One region of the Mycobacterium sp. E2327 genome, then DNA from elsewhere that is predicted to be linked to it. Evidence: riboswitches for the same ligand, from Rfam matches in the RefSeq annotation. Region 1 holds a riboswitch; each other region holds the start of a gene.

Region 1 (4,681 bases):
GCCGAGCACAGTTTCCCCGCGGAAATGGGTCTTAAGAAGGGGATTTAGGTCTATCGTCGCAAGACGCCTAGAAATCAGGCGGCTTTTGCCCCACACATGGTTTCGCCGGGGGTCTCGTCCCGATTCGGGCAACCGTGGCGCACTTCCGTGAGCGCCCTGGCCACGACGGGAGGTGGGCGTACTGGCCGAATTGACCGTTAACGCATGAGAACAACGACCGTTTCTTTCCGATCCGGTCGTGGCGCGCTGGCCGCCGTTTGAATCGGCAACACCCGACATAGCTCGGCGGCCGCCTGCCCGTAGCCGGGTCGGACTATCCGCTCTTTAAAGGAGAAGTCCGATGTATTTCTTTGTAACACAACGGAAATCACAGCGCAACGCGACCATGCTGGCCGCCAAAACCGTGACGGCCGGTTAAGGGGGTGGCGGCAATGGATTTCGGAGCACTCCCACCGGAAATCAACTCCGCCCGGATGTATGCCGGGCCGGGCTCGGCGCCGATGATGGCCGCCGCGACGGCCTGGGCCGCGCTCGGTGCGGAGCTCGGTTCGACGGCGGCCTCATACGACGCGGTCATCACCGGGCTGACGAGCGAGGAGTGGATGGGGCCGGCCTCCGCCTCGATGGGCGCCGCCGCGGAGCCGTATGTCCAGTGGATGACCAGCACCGGGGGACTCTCCCAGCAGGCGTCCGCTCAGGCGGCGGCCGCGGCGGCGGCCTACGAGGCGGCGTTCGCGATGACGGTGCCCCCGGCGGAGGTGGCGGCCAACCGGGCCCTGCTCGCGGCGCTGGTTGCGACGAACTTCCTCGGGCAGAACACCCCGGCGATCGCGGCCACGGAGGCCCAGTACGGCGAGATGTGGGCCCAGGACGCGGCGGCGATGTACGGCTATGCGGGGAGCTCGGCGGCGGCCTCCACGCTGACGCCGTTCGATCCACCGATCCAGACCACCAATCCGGCCGGGCAGGCCGCCCAGGCCGCGGCGGTCAGCCAAGCCACCGGCACCGCGGCGGGCACCGGATCCCAGACGATGGACCAGCTGTTGTCCGCGATACCGACTGCGCTGCAAGGACTCTCGTCACCGGTCTCGGCCGCCGCGAATCCCGCGGCCAGCATCCCGGGGGCGGGATTCCTCGACGCCATCCTGAATTTTTTGGACGGTGCGGACGGCAACGCGATCGGGACCTTCTTGAACTCCTCGTTCGTCAACGGGTTCGTATCGGCCGGGTACGTGAGCCCCGCCATCATCGAACCGGCAGTTACGGCCGCGATGTCGGACATCAACGCGGTGGCGGTCTCCTCGACGCCCGGCGCCACCGCGCTGCCACCGATGGGCGCCGGCGCCGGGAATCCGGGATGGTTGCCGCTGTTGACGCCTGGGGCCGCCCCGGCAGGCATAGCGGGCGACCTGAGCGGAGCGATTTCGGGCGGCACGAATCAGGCGACGCTGGTCGGTCGGTTGTCCGTGCCCCAAGCCTGGACGGCGGCCGCCCAGGTGGAGAACCACGCGGGGGCGACGTTCGCCGGGGGTGGCTGGACCAACGCCGTCGGCCCGGGCGCCGGCGCGGTGCAGGCCGGCCCGGGAGCGATTCCCGGTATGCCGGGCATGCCCGCCGCCACGGCCGGAGGTGGCTACGGCCACGGCCCCCGCTACGGCTTCCGCGTGACGGTGATGCCGCGTCCGCCGGCCGCCGGGTGACAACGGGCTTGTTGCGAGCGTGTGGCAGTTGGTTTGACTGATCTACCGTCCGGGTGCCACGATGGCCTGTGCAAGCACCTCGCTAGGTGAGGCGTCTGCACGGATACAGGCCACTGACCTCGAACGTCGAAAGACGCCCAGGGTCAGGACAGCTCTTCCCGGCTTAAGGGTTGAGCCCAAGTGGCTTCCGGCTCAGATCGGATACGCCGTGTGGTGCCAAAGCTCTGACGAGAGGGGTGCGGTCTCCGGGAGTTTCAGCCCGGGCCCTTCTCCCCGGTGTGCGACATAACGGCATCCCCGTGTGCCCAGGCTGTGAGGAGGTGAGAGCGAAATGAGTCTCGACGATAGTCCGTATTCCAAATCGACCATTTCGGTTCGATCCGGCCCCGGCCCCTTTCTGACCGTCTGAACGGCTAACCCCGACAGACCTCGTACGGACGCGTCCGCCCTAGCGGACCGCGTCCGTGAATTGCGCTGAAACCAGCCACAATTGCCGGCCGGCACGGGTCACCCTCTTTCCGCGAGGAGTAGTCCGATGTCGCTTGTCTTCGCACGTCCGGCGGACTTCGCCGTAGCCACAACACAATCAGCACCCACGCCACCCGCGCGGCCCATTAGGGGAAGGGGCCAACGATGACCGCTGCACTCGATTTCGCACTGCTCCCACCGGAAGTGAACTCCGGCCGGATGTACTCCGGAGCGGGCTCGGGCCCGATGCTGGCCGCCGCGTCGGCCTGGCACGGGCTCGCCGCCGAATTGCGCTCCACCGCAATGTCTTACGGCGCGGTGCTGACGGCGCTGACCGGTGAAGAATGGCACGGCCCGGCGTCGGTGGCGATGGCCGCCGCCGCCGCTCCATACGCGGCCTGGCTGGGCACGACGGCCGAGCAGGCCGAGCAGACCGCCGCACAGGCCGAGGGCGCCGCGGCGGCCTACGAGGCCGCCTTCGCCCAGACGGTGCCGCCGCCCGTCATCGCGGCCAACCGCGCCCAGCTGATGGCGCTGATCGCCACCAACATCCTCGGTCAGAACACCCCGGCGATCGCGGCGACGGAGGCCCAGTACGCCGAAATGTGGGCCCAAGACGCGGCCGCGATGTACGGCTACGCCGCCTCGTCGGCGGTCGCCGCCCAGCTGAGCCAGTTCAGCGAGCCGCAGCAGACGACCAGCCCCGGTGGGCCTGACGCACAGTCGGCCGCGGTGGCCCAGGCCATCGCCACTCCGGCCGGGGCGCAACAGGGCACGCTGGCACAGCTGATGTCCACGCTGCCCTCCGCACTGCAGGGGCTGGCGTCGCCGGCATCGGCGCAGACGCCTGCGTCGGAGATCGTGGGCCTGTTGACGGGATCCGGGTCGGGATCCGCCACGCTGGACGGCCTTTGGGCACAGTGGGGGCCCAACGCCAACATCTGGAACACCGCCTTCTCGTCCGGGTTCTACATGCCCAGCAACACGCTGGCCCCATTCCTGGGCCTGCTGGGCCAGGGGGCCGCCGCGGGCGACGCGGCCGACGCCGCGGGCCAAGCGGTCGGCGACGCGATCGGTGCGGCGGCGGCCGGTCCTGCCGTCGAGGGCGTCGGCAATGCCGTGGCGGCCGGCGTCGGCCACGCGCCGATGATCGGCGCGCTGTCGGTGCCGCCGAGCTGGACCGCGCCCGCGCCGCTGGCCGGCCCGCTGGCCTCGTCGCTCGGCGGCACGCCCATGGTGGCACCCCCGGCCATGGCGGCCGGCATGCCCGGCATGCCGATCGGGGCCACGGGTGCGCAACCCTACGGGCGCGCCGTGCCGCAATACGGCTTCCGTCCTACCTTCGTCTCGCGGCCCCCGGCGGCCGGCTAGAGCTCACCTCACACGGGTTACTCGCGCGGATTGAGCTTTCCGCAACCTCGCGATCATGCCTCGCGGGCGCCTGTCCGGGGTGATGAGCACCGCAAATCGGCCGCATCCGGCTCACAGCAAACTTCCAGCAGCAAATCAGCGTTCCACCAGCGGCAAATGCGTACGCTAGGTGAAATTCAGGGAAGCACCAGATGACGAAAAACTATCCACTCGGCGAAGGAGTCGCTGAGGATGCCAGGGCCAAGGCGAACGCGCGCTGGCAAAGGATGCCGACGGTCCGGAGCAACGTGGCGAACGCCGACGGCGCTGTCGGCCCGACCTGGGATTAATTGAATTTCACAAGAATCACGGTGAGCGCTCGAGCCAACCCCCGCGACAAGCGCTGGCGAACTCGAGAACTATTGGCATTAAGACAGTGCATACTTGTCGAATATGTTAATTGCTTAACGGTGTGGAATAGCGGCGAATGCGGGCACATTAATTGTTGCGCCGCGTTAGCAACGATTAACGGCCGGCAGCCGCCGGTCGTCTAGCCTATTATGCGAAAAGTACGGCAAACTTCAGCCCCATTTCTGGCCGGTTGCTGGGAATCGGCTACTGATAACCTGGACAACGTCTTTTGGGGTGGCAGGCGTTAGCTGACCAGCAGCATTCTCACAGGCATATTCGAGCGGTGACACTTGTCGTTTACTTTACTATTACATCCCTGGAACGTGCCACGAATACGTTCCAATCACGATGATCGCTACATTAGGCAGCGCCGCCTGAACGCCGGGCGGACCGCCGCCGCTGACACATTGTGATTAGGAGTGTGGAACCCTGTCGTCCTCATACACGTCCAATCAATGCGTGAATTCAACAGCGGATTCCATGGATTCCATTAGAGCTGCCGCGCGGTTGCGGACGGGCCGGCAAGCCGCGCCTAACATGGCGGCCACTCGAGGGGAGCGGAGTAAATAGATGTTGGATTTCGGGGCGCTACCACCGGAGATCAACTCGGGGCGGATGTATGTCGGCGCGGGGTCGGGGCCCATGCTGGCGGCCTCGGCGGCCTGGGACGAGTTGGCGACGGAACTGCAGTCGACGGCCGCCTCGTACGGCGCGACGATCGAGAGCCTCGCCGCCGGGCCGTGGACGGGGCC
Region 2 (8,512 bases), on a different contig from region 1:
GGTGCGGGATTGGCCGTCGATGAACCGCGGCTGGTGCCTGATCCGCAGCCGGTGGGGACGGCGGGTCGCCCGCTTCCTGCCGCTGCTCGGCGTGGCCGGGTTGGCGGCGGCGACCCACTTCGCGTCGGGCCGCGCCGGTGAGTTTCGCCACGGCCTGCTGATCGGGGTCGCGGTCGCGTCCGTCCTCGTGGTCGCCCCGGTGGCGATGGAACAGCGCGGCGCCATCGCCCGCATCCTGGCCCTGCGTCCGCTGGTGTGGCTGGGCACCATCTCCTACGGCGTGTACCTGTGGCACTGGCCGATCTTTTTGGCCCTCAGCGGTGAACGCACCGGATGGTCCGGCCTGCCGCTGTTCGGCGCGCGGTGCGCCGCCACGGTGGTGGTCGCCGCCGCGTCCTGGTGGCTGATCGAACAACCGATCCGCCGGTGGCGGCCGGCGCGGGTGCCGCTGTTGCCGCTCGCGGCGGCGACCGTGGCCAGCGCCGCCGCGGTGACGCTGTTGGTGGTCCCGGTGGGCACCGGGCCCGGCCTGCGCGAGGGCCTGCCCCCGGGGGTCTCGGCGGTGGCCGCGGTCTCGCCTTCCCCGCCGGGCGGTGGCCGCCCCGCGCCCCGCGATCCCCACCGGCCCTTCACCGTTTCGGTGTTCGGCGACTCGATCGGGTGGACCTGGATGCACTACCTGCCGCCGACGCCCGGCTTCGCGTTCCTCGACCACACCGTCATCGGCTGCAGCCTGGTGCGCGGCACGCCCTATCGGTACATCGGCCAAACCCTTGAGCAGCGGCCCGAATGCGACGGCTGGCCCATCAGGTGGTCGGCGCAGCTCGGCCAGGACCAGCCAGACGTCGCGCTGTTGATCATCGGCCGCTGGGAGACGGTCGATCGGGTCAACGAGGGGCAATGGACACATATCGGCGATCCGACCTTCGACGCTTACCTCAACGGCGAGTTGCAGCGAGCGCTGAACATCCTGAGCGCCAACGGTGTTCGTGTGGTGGTGGCGACGGTGCCGTACAGCCGGGGCGGTGAGAAGCCGGACGGCCGGCTGTATCCGGAGGACCAGCCCGACCGGGTCAACCTCTGGAATGCCATGCTGCGCAAGACGATCGCCCAGCACACCGGCGTCCAAATCCTCGACCTCAACAAGAAGCTGTGCCCGGACGGCGTTTACACGACCAAGGTCGACGGCATCAAGGTGCGCAGCGACGGCGTCCACCTCACCCCCGAAGGGGTGAAATGGCTGACGCCCTGGCTCGAGGAATCCCTGCGCTAGGCGCCTAATCGCCGGTGCGGCAGCTGATTTCCATGCTGTCGCTTTCCCGGACGAGGAAGTTGAAGCTGACGTAGCCGTTGTCCGGGTCGCGCACCCGGTCGAGGTAGGGCTGGGTGTCCGCGGCGCTGGCGTTGTCGGCGACGATCAGCGCGCCGGTCGACAGGCGCGGTTCGAGTAGCTCGATCACCGGAAGGTAGAGGTCCTTCCACCCGTCGAGCAGGACGAAATCGACCGAACCGTCGAGCTTGTCCAGCGTGGTCAGGGCGTCTCCTTCCAGAATGGTGATCACGTCGTCCAGGCCGGTCTCGGCGAACGTCTGTTTGGCCGCGGCGATCTTGCTGGCGCTGAGCTCGGTGGTCACCACCCGGCCGGTGCCGTTGTCGCGTACCGCCGCGGCCAGGTGAACCGCGGAGATTCCGAAGGACATGCCGAACTCGACGATCGTGGCCGGCCGGGTCGCCCGCACCAGCGCGTAGAGCAGGCGGCCGGATTCCGGTGTCACCGGAATGTAAAACTCGCTCATCGCGTCGGCGCGCTCCTGCGCGCTCATCGGCCGGTCGAAATCGCCGATCCTTTCCCGCAACCGCGACATTTGATTTTTCGTTTCGGTGTACATCCGGTCGAGCACCGTCGCGACCTTGGGCGCCTGCAAAGTATTAGCCATGGTTTCGAGCGTAGTCGCGACGGTCGATGGGCCCGTGGGTTAACAGAAACCAACGTAATGGTTGCGTAAAGTAATTTGACGCCCATTGGGTCGCGGTGCAAGATGGACGGGCAAGCACCTCGGTAGGTGAGGCGTCTGCACGGATACAGGCCACTGACCCCGAACGTCGAGAGACGCCCCGGGTCAGGACAGCTCTTCCCGGACCCAAGGGTTGAGCCCAAGTGGCTTCCGGAACTTTCGGATACGCCGTGCAGTGCCGAAGCTCCGACGAGAGGGGTGCGACCGGTGGTGCTCCGCCGGTCATTTCGCCTCTTCCGTTCAGGTGAATGTGACGACACCCGCGTGTGTCCCGGCCGTGAGGAGGTGAGGGCGAGATGAGTCCCGGCGACAGTCCGTATCCCAATTCCGTCTTGTCCCGATCCGGTTCCGGCATTCTCTTCGCCGCCTGATTTCCTCGGGCGACCAATACCGCTGCGCAGCAAGCGCATTGCGGGCGCCTAGGGTCATGCCAGGAGCCGATCGGACCTCCCGACAGGAGACGATCATGGCTTTTGTTGTTGCACAACGCCTTACCGGTCCGCAGCGGGGACGCGGCCGGTCGATGCTACGAATCGGCCGACTCTTGGTCGGCAAGCTGCACGCGCGCAGCACGCTGACTCCGCAGGAGCGGGCCAACCTCTATGTCTCGCGGACGCCGATCGCGGTCATCTCGGCCTCGCTGGGCGGCCATCCGCCGGACGGCAACCGGCGGTGATTCGCTAGCCCGAGCCCGAACCTGTTCGGAGATAGCGAGGATTCGATGACGTCGATCTCGACCGAGCCCCGCGGCGACCTGGGTACGTCCGAGGCGCCAAGCCAAGCCGTGCTGGATTCGGCGCACGCCGGCGACATCGTCGGCGCCTTCGGCCGCATCCACCGGGACGCCGCACACCCGGGTAGCGGTGGCCGCTGGCGGCGGCTGCGGACGCTGATGGTCATCACCGGCCCCGGGCTGATCGTGATGGTCGGGGACAACGATGCCGGCGGCGTCGCGACGTACGCGCAGGCGGGGCAGAACTACGGGATGGGGCTGCTGTGGACGCTGGCAATGCTGATCCCCGTGCTGTACGTGAACCAGGAGATGGTGCTGCGGCTGGGCGCGGTCACCCGGGTCGGCCACGCGCGGCTGATCTTCGAGCGGTTCGGCAAGTTCTGGGGCGCCTTCAGCGTCGGTGATCTGCTGATCCTCAACGCGCTGACGATCGTCACCGAATTCATCGGAGTAGCACTGGCACTCGGGTTCTTGGGCTGCCCCAAGGCGATCGCGATCCCGGCCGCCGCGGTATTGCTGTTCGCCGTGGTGGCCGGGGGCTCGTTCCGCCGCTGGGAGGGCCTGATGTTCCTGCTGATCGCGGTGAACGTGCTCATCATTCCGATGGTGTTGATGGCGCACCCCACGCTGAAAGGAACGGCGGGCGGGCTGGTGCCGCAGTTCCCGGGCGGGCTCAACTCCACCGTGCTGTTGCTCGTCGTCGCGATAGTGGGCACCACGGTCGCGCCGTGGCAGCTGTTCTTTCAGCAGTCCAATGTGGTGGACAAGCGCATCACTACCCGCTGGATCGCTTATGCCCGAGCCGATCTGATCATCGGGATCGTCGTCGTCATGGTCGGCGCGACGGCCCTGATGGCGGTGACCGCGTTCGGGTTGGCCGGCACCGGCGACGTCGGCGGCTTCACCGACGCGGGTGCGGTGGCCGCGGGCCTGGCCCGGCATCTCGGCGGGACGGTGGGCGCGCTGTTCGCGATCATCCTGCTGGACGCGTCCTTGATCGGCGCCAACGCGATCGGGCTGGCCACCACGTATGCCGTCGGTGACGCGTTGGGCAAGCGGCACTCGCTGCATTGGAAGGTCAGCGAGGCTCCGCTGTTCTACGGCGGGTACGCCGTGTTGCTGGCGGTGTCCGCCGCCGTCGCGTTCAGCCCGGACCATGTCCTGGGCCTGGTGACCCAGGGCGTGCAGGCCCTCGCGGGCGTCCTGCTGCCCTCGGCGACGGTGTTCCTGGTCCTGCTCTGCAACGACCGGGCGGTGCTCGGGCCGTGGGTAAACACGGTGCGGCAGAACATCATCGCGTGGGCCGTCGTGTGGTGTCTGGTGGTCTTGTCGCTTGCGCTGACCGCGACGACCTTCTTCCCGGGCCTGTCCACGGGCACCATCGAGGCCGGTCTCGCGGTCGGTGCCGCGATCGGGATCGTGGGCGGGGCCGTCGCGATCGTCGCTGGCCGGTGGCACCGGGACCGGCGCGACGCGGAAGCCGTTGCGGGGACGCTCGGCGGTGGCCTGGATCCCGAGGAGGTTGACGAACTCGACGACGCGCCGCTCCTCACGCGCGCCGAGCGGCGGGCGGTGCGCCGGCAGGACCGGGCGCACTGGCAGACCCCCAACCTCGCCATGCTGGACAGGCCGGTGATGTCGCCGATCCGGCGGGCCGGGCTGTTGACCCTGCGGGGCTATCTGGTCGTGGCCGTCGTGTTCGTGATCATCAAGATCGTGCAGGCCGGCATCATCGAGCCGGCCACGTCGCTGTGAGTCAACCGTTCGGCAGCAGCACGATTTTGCCACGGGTGTGCCGCTTTTCGAGTTCCTCGAAGGCGTTGGCGACGTGATCCAGCGGGTAGCTGCCGGCGACCTCGAAATCGATGGTGCCGGTGGCGATCAGGTCGGCCATCTCGGCGAGCACTTCCGGCGTCGACGCGTCCACACTGCCCTCGGTCTTGGCGCCGACCTCGCCGGCCTTCTGGAACGAGATGATGGTCTCGATCCGATCGGGCGCGACGCCGAGATCCACGGCGAGCTGGACGTAGTCGGGGCCGAACAGATCGATGAGCGCGTCGATCCCGCCGGGCGCCGCCTCTCGCAGCCGGTCGGCCAGGCCGTCGCCGTACTCGACCGGGGTGACGCCGTGGGCGCGTAGCCAGTCGGCGTTGCCGGGCCCGGCGATACCGAGCACCACCGCCTTGCGCAGGACCAAGAGCTGCACGACGAGGCTGCCGACCCCTCCCGCCGCCGCCGAAACGGCGACCGTCTCGCCCGGTTTGGGGTCGACGGCGCGAACGGCGGCGTAGGCCGTCACGCCGACCACGTACAGCGAACCCGCGACCTCCCAACTCAATTCGGGAGGCTTGCGAATTAGTTGATCAACCGGGACGGCGGTATGCGTGGCGTGGCTGGAGCGGCGGAAGCTGAACCCAAGAACTTCGTCGCCGACGGAAAACGCCGTCACTCCCGGTCCCACGGCGGTCACCACCCCGGCAAGGTCGCTGCCCTCGCCGGACGGAAAGGTGGCGGGGAACATGTCATGCATGGCACCGCTTCGGATGGCGGCCTCGCCGGGATTGATCCCGGCGGCGCGAACCTCGACCACGACCTCGTCCGGGCCGGGCGACGGCATGTCCACGTCCGCCACGTAGAGGACGTCGCGGCCCCCATAACGGTCGAACCGTACTGCTCGCGCCGTTCCTGCCGTCATCTTTCCCCCTCACGCCACGAATAGGCCTCGCCCCCGCCAGCATAGGCGTGGCCTGCTCTTGTTCCTGCCCGCATTTCGCAGTAGCGTCAGGCGCCGCGGACTGGACAGGGAGGGAACCCATGGAGCTCGCTCGGATCAGCGTCGCCGGCTGGGCGGTCGCCACGGTCGTCGGCGCCGCAACCACCGGCTGCGGTGACTACCACCACAGTTCGCCCTCCACATCGCTACCGGGCAGTGGCCCGACCAGTTCGAGCGCGGTGACGAGCCCGTCGCCCGGACAGCAGACCGATTACAGCAACTTGCTGATCAAGGCCAGCGACATCGGCGGCGACTTCACCACTCCCCAACCGCCGGTGCTCAACCCGAACAACGCCGCGGGCGTCGCGCAACTGTTCGCCAATGCCGACAACAGCCGCCGGATCGGCGACACGATCCTGATCGTCGCCGATCCGAAGGTGGCCGCGGCGGGAGTCGAGAACACCAAGGCCAACTACGCGGGCAAGGTCAGCGGGACCTGGCAGCCGATCGATATCGGCTCCAACGGCGCGATGATCTCCGGCACCGCTCCGGGCAATTCCCAGGCCATCACGGTGCTGCTCTTCAACGAGGGCAAGGCACTCGTCAACCTCGAATTCGACAGCGCGCCCAACGATCCCATCGACCCAGGCGTCGCGACCGATGTCGGCCGCAAGCAGGACGCGGCCATCAAGGGCGGATTGCCCGCCTAACCCGCGCGGAAGGTCTTGCGCGCGGAATGCCTTGCGCGCGAGGCGCTCAGGCCACGACCTGAATGGGGTCGCCGACGTTGACCTGGTTGAAATACCAAGCGGCATTATCCGGGCTGAGGTTGATGCATCCGTGGCTGACGTTCGCGTGGCCCTGCGAATCGACCGACCACGGGGCCGAGTGCACATACACGCCGCTCCAGGTGACCCGGACGGCATACTGCGCCGTGATCTTGTATCCCTCGGGCGAACTCAGCGGGATGCCGATGGTCCGCGAGTCCATCACCACGCTGCGTTCCTTTTCCAGGGCGGTGAAGTTCCCGATCGGAGTGGGACGGCTGGGCTTGCCCATGGATGCCGGCATCGTGCGCAGCACTTCGCCGTTGCGGCTGACGGTAAAGGTGTGCCCGGACAGGCTGGCAACGCCGAGCAACTCGTCACCGGTGTCGAAACCCGTCGTCAGGGCCTGCACACCGACCGAGACGTGGCTATGCGTGGGCCAGTAGTGGTCGGGAACCCACTGGACGACGTTGTTCTCGACCCACTCGAAGTGGCCGGGCATGCCGCTCGGCGACGTGACATGGATGGTCCGTTCGGCGGCGACGCGGTCGGTGGCCGGCGCGGTGAACGTGACCACGACCGGGTGCGCCACCCCCACCAGGGCGCCGTTAGCCGGGGAAACTGAGGCAACCCCCGGGACCGGCTCGGGCAGCGGGACGGCGGCCACGCTGCGGGCGCCACTGCCCAACGCGCCCATGCCGATGATCGCTACCATAACGAACAGATAACGAACCGCTTGACGCATGGCGCTTACCCTTTGCGATGGATGGACGGACACAACGATATTCTACTGGTTGTCGGCGCATTCCGGTTTTCAGCAAACATCGATATGTTCGCTGGACCCGGTTCCCGCCGCCGTCGCCGCCCCGCTGCGGCCCGGATGACGACCCCGCCCTCGCCCGAAAAGCGTGAAACCGTCGGCGGCCGTGCAGAACCGATGACGGCACAACGGCTTTCGCGGTAGCAAAGGCCGAAAACCCCGGCGGGACGCCCGGCGCGCCGTGTTAGCCTCAGCCAGGCCGGTGCCCCCAAGGCCCAGCCCGAACACCGAGGAGCCCGCGGGTGCTTTTCCGTCAACTGGAGTACTTCGTTGCGGTCGCCCAGGAGCGCCACTTCGCCAGGGCGGCTGAGAAGTGCTACGTGTCGCAGCCCGCGCTGTCCGCCGCGATCGGCAAGCTCGAACGCGAGCTCAACGTCACGCTGATCAACCGTGGCCACAGCTTCGAGGGCCTCACGCCCGAGGGTGAGCGACTGGTCGTGTGGGCCAAACGGATTCTCGCCGAACACGACGCGTTCAAGGCCGAGGTGCACGCCGTCCGATCCGGCATCGCGGGGACGCTTCGGCTGGGCACGGTGCCCACTGCCTCGACGACGGCGTCCCTGGTTCTCTCGGCGTTCTGTTCGGCGCATCCGCTGGCGAAGGTGCAGATACTGTCCCGGCTGGCCGCCACCGAGCTGTACCGGCGCCTGCGCGAGTTCGACTTGGACGCCGCAATAGTGCACTCCGCCGCCGACGACGCCCACGACGTGAACCTGGTGCCGCTCTACGAGGAGCACTACGTGCTGCTCTCGACGGCCAGCATGCTGCCCGCCGGGGCGTCGACGCTGACCTGGCCCGAGGCGGCGCAGCTGCCGCTGGCGCTGCTGTCCGCCGACATGCGGGATCGCCAGATCATCGACGAAGCCTTCGCCGGCCAGGGGATCACCGTGACCCCGCAGGTCGAAACCGACTCCGTCGCTTCGCTATTGGCACAGGTGGCCACCGGCAATTGGGCCTGCATCGTGCCGCACACCTGGCTGTGGACGTCCCAGCTGGGTACGGAAACCCGAGACATCCGCGCGGTCGAGATGGTCGAGCCGGCGCTCAAGGCCGAGATCGCGCTGGCCACCAACGCTTCCGGGCCGGGCTCACCGGTCGCGCGTGCGCTCACTGCGTCCGCGCAACAGTTGCAGCTGGGCGAGTTCTTCGACGCGCAACTGTCGGGCATCACGCGCCGGCGCTGACCACCGCCGGCGACGTGGCCGCGCTGCTCGGGTTCAGGCTTGCCAGATGCCCGCTTTCCACGCCGGCCGTCGGGTCGAGTTCGCAGTCGATGACCGACGGCCCCTTGCCGGCGATCGCTTCGGCCAGCGCCGCGCGCAGCTCGGCGGGGGCGGTGACGTGATATCCCTTGCCGCCGAAGGCCTCTGCGATCAGCTCGTGACGCGCCCGCCCGTTCAGCACGGTCGGCGCGGGATCCGGCCCCGTCGCGGCCGAGCCGGCCGGCGCCTCGTCGCCGCGGTA
Region 3 (8,512 bases), on a different contig from region 1:
CCATGTCGTCCTCGCCGTAGGCCGGCGCCATGTGCACGATGCCGGTGCCGTCCTCGGTGGTCACGAAGTCTCCGGGCAGCACCCGGAATGCGTGGGGGGTGTCCATGAAATACGGGAACGGCGGAACGTAGCGCAGACCCAGCAGGTCCGCGCCCCGATAGGTACCCAGCACGTCCGGCTCTTCACCCAACTCGCGCGCGTACGCGGCCAGCCGCGCCTCCGCCAGCACGAAGCGGCGGCCGTCCGCCTCGACCGCCACATAGGTCACCTCGGGGTTCACGGCCACCGCGAGGTTCGACGGCAGCGTCCACGGTGTCGTCGTCCACACCAACAGATAGGCACCGTCGAGCTCACCCCCGGTTACCTTGAAACCGACGGTCAGGGCCGGGTCCTGGCGGCTCTGGTAGACGTCGTCGTCCATCCGCAATTCGTGGTTGGACAGCGGGGTTTCGTCGCGCCAGCAGTACGGCAGCACCCGATAGCCCTCATACGCCAGGCCCTTGTCCCACAGCTGTTTGAACGCCCAGATCACCGACTCCATGTAGCTGGGATCCAGCGTCTTGTAGTCGTTGTCGAAGTCGACCCAGCGGGCCTGGCGCGTCACGTAGGCCTGCCACTCGTCGGTGTAGCGCAGCACCGATTCGCGGCAGGCATCGTTGAACGCGGCGATTCCCATGTCGTCGATCTGGGACTTGTCGTTGATGCCTAGCTGGCGTTCGACTTCCAGTTCGGCGGGCAGCCCGTGCGTGTCCCAGCCGAACCGGCGCTCCACTTTGTAGCCGCGCATGGTGCGATACCGCGGCACGATGTCCTTGACATACCCGGTGAGCAGGTGACCGTAGTGGGGCAGCCCGTTGGCGAACGGCGGCCCGTCGTAGAACACGTACTCCGGGGCGCCGTCGCGGCGGGCGATGCTGGCGCGGAAGGTGTCGTCGCGCGCCCAGTAGTCGAGAACCTCGACTTCGAGCGCCGGAAAATCGGGCGCACCGCCGGCCAGCTTCGGGTACGCCTTGACGTCAGCGTTCTCGGTCACGATCTGTGTCGTCTCCTGTGGCCATCATGCTCAGGCCGGGGACGACGACGCGCAAGGTGCGCGAGCGCCGCGGTACCACCCCGCTTGCCGCGCTCTCACGCGACCGCTCGATGAGGGCTGTGACGGGCCTACCCGTTCGGTTCTACTGAGCCTGCCGGCCGTTCTTCCGAAGGCTCCCCGGTGATCGCCGGATCGATGCCAGTGTCTCGATTCTACTCAAACCCTGCACTCCAAGGGGTTACCTGGTCTCAGGGAAGACCTGCGACCGGGTAGCCCCTTGGAGGCGTTGTGCCGATGGTGGCGACCCACTGCGCCCGGCTCCGCCGCGCTTGTGATCGCCACTTAGGCCCGGACATCGAGCACGCCAACGCGCCACAGCGCGGCGTACACGTGACGCACGCCGATGGCCAAGAAGTGGGCGGCGCCGTCCACCAGCGGGTCGCTGATGACGATGGTCGTGCCCTCACGACGCGTGGCCTTCTTGGGCGCGGGGGCCGGGGTCGTGTCGCGCACCACGGTCAGCTTGCGGGCGGGCGCGACGGTTACGACTTCGTCGTGCAGAACTGCGGTCATGATCGTCTCCTGACGGAACTCAAACGAACGTTGACTGGACTGACGTGTCCCATCCCGTTGTGGTTCCGATCCGAGAACGCTTGGCGGGTAAGCCGATTAGCGTTGGCGACTCAACCGAGAACGTCGCGCTTCAGGTCGGATCGGGACGGAACACAGCCCGGACTTCGATCCGGACTATCGCTGGAACTCATACGTCCCTCACCTCCTCGACGTCACGACGCGTGCGGTTGCCCGCGCGATCCACGCGCACCAAAAGGAGTACAGAAACCGGCGAACCGCCGGAGAACCGCACCCCTCTCGTCAGAGCTTTGGCACTACACGACGTGTCCGATTCCTCGGAAGCCACCTGGGCTCAACCCTTAAGCCGGGAGGAGCTGTCCTGACCCGGGGCGTCTTTCGACGTTCGGGGTCAGTGGCCTGTATTCGTGTAGACGCCTCACCTAACGAGGTGCATACGCGACCGATCATGCATGACCGCCACGACACGGTCAATGTGATCTCGTCCGTGTGCCCGAATCTTTATGCAGTCATTACGCGGGCACACAGGATTTAACAAGCTGCACCGCCGCGCGGGCGTAGCCCGTCGAGCACCAGCGCCACCACAAAATCGGCCACCTGAGCAGCGGTGACGTCGTCGTCGGTGCTCAGCCGCCGTTGCGCCAGCTGGCCCACCAGCGCGGCAAGGGTGTACGCCACCATGCGCGGCGGGGCGGTGACCACCTCGCCGCGCTCCTGGGCGGCGACGATGAAGCTTTCGATGTCGTCGATGAACCGCTCGTAGATCCCGCCGAGATGTTTTTCGAAGCGCTCGCCCAGCGCGCAAGGATCCCGCAACAACAGCTTGACCGTCGCCTTGTCGGACTCGAAGAACTCCAGCGTCGCCCGCACCGCGACCCGAAGCGACTCCTCCTGCCCGGCGTTCCCGCCCGGCGCCCCCAACGCCGCAGCGACATGGGCGCGCAGCGCGCCCTCCTCGGCCGCCATCAACGCGTGGAAGAGCTCGTCCTTGGAGTCGAAGTACCAATAGACCGAGCCGTAGGCCAGACCGGCCCGCTTCGCGATGTCGGCAATCGTCGTCGCATGAAAACCCTTGCGCGCGAACACTTCTTTGGCGGCCGACATGATCTGCTCGCGCCGCTGCGACTTGTCCTCGTCGCTGACCGCGCGGCGCCGGCGGGTTGCGCTGGTCACGGACCGACCAGGCCATCGAGCCGGCCGATGGTGTCGATGAACTCCTCCACCATGTCGAGCACCACCGAGCGGACCGGGCGGACCCGGTCGAGCGAACCGACCACCTGGCCGACGAAGTACGTCGCCAGCTCACGCGCCTTGGAGTCCGGATTGGTCGCGGCCTGGTTGATGCGCACCTGAGAGCCGGTGACCAGCGCGGTCTGCAGCGGCATGCCGAGCGGATCGGGGGTGTCGGGCCGCTCCCACTCGTCGGTCCAGGCCGTGCGTAGCATCCGCGCCGGCTTCCCGGTCATCGACCGGGAGCGCACCGTGTCCGAGGAGCTCGCCGCCAAGAACTTCTCCGTGACCACGGGGACCGTCTCGGCCTCTTCGGTGGTCAGCCACACCGAGCCGCACCACACCCCTTCGGCCCCCAGCGCCAGGGCGGCGGCGACCTGGCGGCCCCGCGCGATCCCGCCGGCCGCGAGAACCGGGACCGGCGACACGGCGTCCACCACCTCGGGGACCAGCACCATGGTCGCGACCTCGCCGGTGTGGCCGCCCGCCTCGGTGCCCTGCGCGACGATCAGGTCCACGCCCGCGGCAGCGTGCCGCCGCGCGTGTTGCGTGGTGCCCGCGAGCGCGGCCACCACGACGCCCCGGTCATGGGCACGCTGGACGAGGTCGGCGGGCGGCGGCCCGAGCGCGCTGGCGATCAGGCGGATGTCGTGCTCGAACGCCACGTCGAGCAGCGGCTCGTAGCCCTTGGGCGAGATGTTCAGGCCCCCGGCCGACGCCCTCGGCTCCTCGGCGGGGACCACGACGCCGTAACGGGACAGGATGTCCTCGACGAACGCGCGGTGCTCCTCGGGCAGCAGCTCGCGCGCCTGTTTGGCGTCGATCCCGCCCTGCTCGGCACCGACGTACTTGGGCGGCAACAGCAGGTCGACGCCGTAGGGCTTGCCGCCCGTCTGCTCCTCGATCCAGGTGAGCTCGGTGCGCAGGCGCTGCGGACTGTGCGCGACGGCGCCGAGGATCCCGAACCCGCCGGCGTTGGTTACCGCGGCCACCACGTCGCGACAGTGGCTGAAGGCGCAGATCGGAAACTCAACGCCGAGCATCTCGGCGACCCTGGTTCGCATCGCCCGACGCTAAGAGTTACTGACTGATAAGTCAATCGGTTAGGGCGACCGGCCGTCCGGCGGCCAGCTGGCCACGCCCTCTTCCAAGGGGACCTGGAGGCTGCGCAGGATCGACGAAACCATTCGCCACGCCCCGATGGCGGTGGTCAGCTCGATGAGAACCGTTGTATCGCCGTGCAATTCGCGCTCGCAGGCGGCCCAGCTCTCGGCGCTCACCGCGCCGTCGCGCACCACGTCGTCGGTGGCCGCCAGCACCGCGCGCTCGGCCGGCCCGAAGCCCTCATACCCGCGCCAATCGCGCACGCCGACGAGGTCGTCGGCGCTCACGCCCAACCCCGACGCGACCCGCCAGTGCTGCGTCCACTCGTAATCGCACGCGGTGAGCCAGCCGATCCGCATGATGACCAGCTCGCGCAGCCGCGGGTCCAGGGCGCCGTGCCAGAGCATTGTGGCCAGCAAGTCGTTGATGCCGCGCGCCAGCGGCGGATGGTTGAGCAGAACCTGGAAGATGCTGAGCTCCGCCATGTAGTCGGGTACCGCGGCCTCGTCGGCGGCGGCTTTGGCCACGTCAAGCGGCAGTCGGGGGACCCGAGCTTGCCCAATAGGTGGGGTCATGGTGTGAGCACTCCGTCCACTGGTGGACACCTCGCGTTCACCGGCAATGGTAGCCAGCGGCAGCAGCCGTCGGAGGCGAACAATCATGAACGAAAAGCCCGGAGCCCCAACGCCGCAACGCGGAACCGGGCGGTGAAAACCGCGGTTCCGGCGCGAGCTGCGCCGGGGCCGCGCGCGCGAATGCCGTTGACGCCCACGTGGATACCCCGACGCCGACGGCTTCGGGCCGGCTCGCCGCGCGGGCCCGGCCCGTCCCTCGCCAGCGAATGAATTCAAAGCCGCGGGCTGCCGTGATCGGACCGTGATCGGTCCCCCTGGACGGCGCCCACGCCCTCCTCCAGCCGCCACGGTTCGGTCCCGAACCGGACACGCCAATCACGACAAAGTATGAATCTCGCCACAATTCAGTTGGGACTTAACTTGCAATCTTAAAGATTTCAGCGATTTCCCTGCGGAGTTTCGCAATAGCCCCTAGCATGGCGTGATTACGCATCCTCGATGCAGGTCATCGGTGCGCCCAATTTGGTCTCCGTCTCGACCCACGCGGGTCGGGCTGCCTCAGCCCGCCCTCGGCGCCTCGCGCTGACAACGCCCCTGGTCATGCCCGTTCGGGCTGGTAAACGCCGGACACCTTGGCGGACAGCGCCTCTGGGGGCGACGGCGGTACGCCGTTATGGCCAAATACCGTCCCAAAAGTATGCGTCTGGGCCTTCGACCAAGCCCGACGTAGACCGGCCCTGGCCAGGGCATTGTTAAATTTTTGTACGTTCGCACGATTTTTCCACGCGTGAGAAGCGAAGCCGCTACGCTGCTGATCGCGCCATGTTCTTACGGGTGGGCTTCGATCCGGGGGTCGGTGGGTTTTTTGCGCGTTGCGGCGGAGTTGCCAGCTCGCACAAAAAAATTCGACGAGATTTCTCGAAGCCCAGATAAGAGCGAGCAGCAGTGATAGGAACTTGTGGATAGGCAAGGAGAGGTGAAGGACAGTGGATAAGGCAGGCGTGACTCCGGTTGCCGTCATCGGGATGGCATGCCGGCTGCCAGGGGGTATCAACTCACCTGACCTCTTTTGGGAAGCGTTGCTCCGTGGCGACGACCTTGTCAAGGAAATTCCCGCCGAACGCTGGGACGTCGACTACTACTACGACCCCGAGCCGGGCGTCCCGGGCCGGTCGGTCTGCAAGTGGGGCTCGTTCCTGGACAACGTCGGTGACTTCGACCCCGAGTTCTTCGGCATCACCGAAAAAGAAGCCACCGCGATGGACCCCCAGCACCGGTTGCTCATGGAAACCGCGTGGGAGGCCATGGAACATGCCGGCCTCACCAAGGACACCATGGCCGAGGAAACGGGCGTTTTCGTCGGATTGAACTACGGCGACTACCAATTCGTCCACGCCGCCACCGACGCCTTTGACGGTCCCTACGGAAACCCGGGCACCATCTCCTGCATGGCCTCCGGGCGCATCGCCTACGCGCTCGGCCTGCACGGTCCCGCCGTCACCATCGACACCGCGTGCTCTTCCGGCCTGTTCGCCATCCACCAGGCCTGCCGCAGCCTCAACGACGGAGAGAGCAACCTCGCGTTCGCCGGTGGCGTGAACGTGATGATGGAGCCGCGCAGGTCCGCTTCCGCTTCGGCGGGGGGCATGCTGTCGGGCACCGGGCACTGCTTCGCGTTCGACGTCAAGGCCGACGGCTTCGTCTCCGGCGAGGGCTGCGTGGTGCTGCTGCTCAAGCGCCTGACCGACGCGCAGCGCGACGGCGACCGGATCCTCGGTGTGATCCGTGCCACGGCCGCCAACCAGGACGGCCACACCATGAACATCGCGATGCCGTCCGGCGAGGCGCAGGCGGCGGTCTACCGCACCGCGCTCGCGGCGGCCGGCGTCGACGCCAGCACCGTCGGCATGGTCGAGGCGCACGGCACGGGCACCCCGGTCGGCGACCCGATCGAATACGGCAGCCTGGCCGAGGTATACGGCATCGGCAACCCCTGCGTGCTCGGCGCCTCGAAGACGAACTTCGGGCACACCCAGGCGGCCGCGGGCGCGCTGGGGATGATGAAGGCGGTTCTCTCCGTCCAGCACGGCGTGGTTCCCAAGAACCTGCACTTCGAAAGCCTGCCCGACGAAATGGCCCGGATCGACACCGGATTGTTTGTGCCGCAAGAGAATACGCCGTGGCCGCTGAATGGCGATCAACCGCGGCGCGCGGCGGTTTCGGCGTACGGGATCTCCGGCACCAACGTGCACGCCATCGTCGAGGAAGCCCCAGAACCGTTGTCGCGCAACGGCGCCGCGACCCGGGCCGGCCGCGACGGCACGCTGCTGTTCCCGCTGTCGGCCACCTCGGACGACAGCCTGCGCGAAACCGCGGCACGGCTCGCGGACTGGGTCGAGGCCCACGCCACCGAGCTGGCGGCGCCGGACCTGGCCTACACGCTGGCCCGCAAGCGGGGGCACCGCTCCGTGCGCACCACCGTGCTGGCCAGCGACACCGCGGAGCTGCTGACGGCCCTGCGGGACGTCGCCAACGGTGACGCCCTGTTCCAGGAAGTCGTCGGCCAGGAGGAACGCGGCCCGGTCTGGGTGTTCTCCGGGCAGGGGTCGCAGTGGGCCACCATGGGCACCGACCTGCTCGCGAACGAGCCCGCCTTCGCGGCGGCCATCGCCGAGATCGAGCCGCTGATCGCCCACGAGTCCGGGTTCTCCGTGACCGAAGCGCTGACCGCGCCCGAGAAGGTCACGGGCATCGACCGGGTGCAGCCGACGATCTTCGCCATGCAGGTCGCGCTGGCGGCCACGATGAAGTCCTACGGGGTCCGGCCCGGCGCGGTGATCGGCCACTCGATGGGCGAGTCCGCGGCGGCCGTCGTCGCCGGGGCGCTGTCGCTCGAGGACGGGGTGCGGGTCATCTGCCGCCGCTCGCGACTGATGACCAAGATCGCCGGCTCGGGCGCCATGGCGTCCGTGGAACTGCCTGCCCAGCAAGTGCTTTCGGAGCTGATGGCGCGCGGCGTCAACGACGCCGTGGTGGCGGTGGTGGCCTCCCCGCAGTCCACCGTCATCGGCGGCGCGACCGAGACGGTCCGCGAACTGGTGGCGGTGTGGGAGCAGCGTGAGGTGATGGCCCGCGAGGTGGCCGTCGACGTGGCGTCGCACTCGCCGCAGGTCGACCCCATCCTCGACGAGCTCTACGACGTGCTGGCCGAGATCGAACCGTTGACCCCGGAGGTCCCCTACTACTCGGCCACCTCGTTCGACCCGCGCGAGGAGCCCTACTGCGACGCCAACTACTGGGTCGACAACCTGCGTCACACGGTCCGTTTCTCGGCCGCGGTGCAGGCGGCGCTGGAAGACGGCTACCGCGTCTTCGGCGAGCTGTCGCCCCACCCGCTGCTGACCCACGCGGTCGACCAGACCGCCCGCAGCCTCGACATGACGGTGGCCGCGCTCGCCGCGATGCGGCGCGAGCAGCCGCTGCCCCACGGCCTGCGCGGCTTGCTGGGTGACCTGTACGCCACCGGCGCCACGGTCGACTTCTCCGTGCTGTACCCGGGCGGCCACCTGGTGGACGCGCCGCTGCCCGCGTGGACGCACCGGTCGCTGCTGTTGAGCCGCGAGGGCCACAGCTCGCGCGCGCTGGCCTCCAGCGTCGCGGTGCACCCGCTGATGGGACAGCACGTCCGCCTGCCCGAGGAGCCGGAACGCCACGTCTGGCAGGCCGACATCGGCACGGCGACGCTGCCCTGGCTGGCCGACCACCAGGTCCACGGCACGGCCACGCTGCCGGGTGCGGCCTACTGCGAGATGGCGCTGGCCGCCGCGCGCACCGTCTTCGGCGAGGCATCCGAGGTTCGCGACGTCCGCTTCGAGCAGATGCTGATGCTCGACGAGGAAACCCACATCAGCCTCACCGCCACGGCTGAGACGCCCGGCGCGCTCACCTTCGTGGTGGAAACCAACGAGGACGGCGTGCA

What was found. A riboswitch is a leader RNA that binds a small molecule or an ion and turns the genes downstream of it on or off. The one in region 1 is predicted to bind magnesium.
Region 2: another riboswitch for magnesium. It lies ahead of A5712_RS31145 (hypothetical protein); the one in region 1 lies ahead of A5712_RS27125 (PPE family protein).
Region 3: another riboswitch for magnesium. It lies ahead of A5712_RS12515 (Rv1535 family protein); the one in region 1 lies ahead of A5712_RS27125 (PPE family protein).

The regions. Positions count from the first base shown of each region.
Region 1 covers NZ_LZKE01000233.1:8,273-12,953, forward strand. The annotation lists gene A5712_RS27120 (PPE family protein) at 432-1,700, shown strand; M-box (ykoK) riboswitch at 1,772-1,943, shown strand; gene A5712_RS27125 (PPE family protein) at 2,334-3,539, shown strand; partial or broken gene A5712_RS27130 (PPE family protein) at 4,503-4,681, shown strand, end outside.
Region 2 covers NZ_LZKE01000242.1:51,308-59,819, forward strand. The annotation lists gene A5712_RS27825 (acyltransferase family protein) at 1-1,273, shown strand, start outside; gene A5712_RS27830 (O-methyltransferase) at 1,278-1,937, opposite strand; M-box (ykoK) riboswitch at 2,049-2,220, shown strand; gene A5712_RS31145 (hypothetical protein) at 2,482-2,691, shown strand; gene A5712_RS27835 (NRAMP family divalent metal transporter) at 2,737-4,503, shown strand; gene A5712_RS27840 (NADP-dependent oxidoreductase) at 4,505-5,443, opposite strand; gene A5712_RS27845 (hypothetical protein) at 5,563-6,171, shown strand; gene A5712_RS27850 (L,D-transpeptidase family protein) at 6,218-6,973, opposite strand; gene A5712_RS27855 (LysR family transcriptional regulator) at 7,291-8,232, shown strand; gene oxc (oxalyl-CoA decarboxylase) at 8,216-8,512, opposite strand, start outside.
Region 3 covers NZ_LZKE01000107.1:41,118-49,629, forward strand. The annotation lists gene ileS (isoleucine--tRNA ligase) at 1-1,033, opposite strand, end outside; gene A5712_RS12515 (Rv1535 family protein) at 1,376-1,606, opposite strand; M-box (ykoK) riboswitch at 1,892-2,061, opposite strand; gene A5712_RS12520 (TetR/AcrR family transcriptional regulator) at 2,156-2,797, opposite strand; gene A5712_RS12525 (nitronate monooxygenase family protein) at 2,794-3,918, opposite strand; gene A5712_RS12530 (carboxymuconolactone decarboxylase family protein) at 3,958-4,521, opposite strand; gene pks2 (type I polyketide synthase) at 5,559-8,512, shown strand, end outside.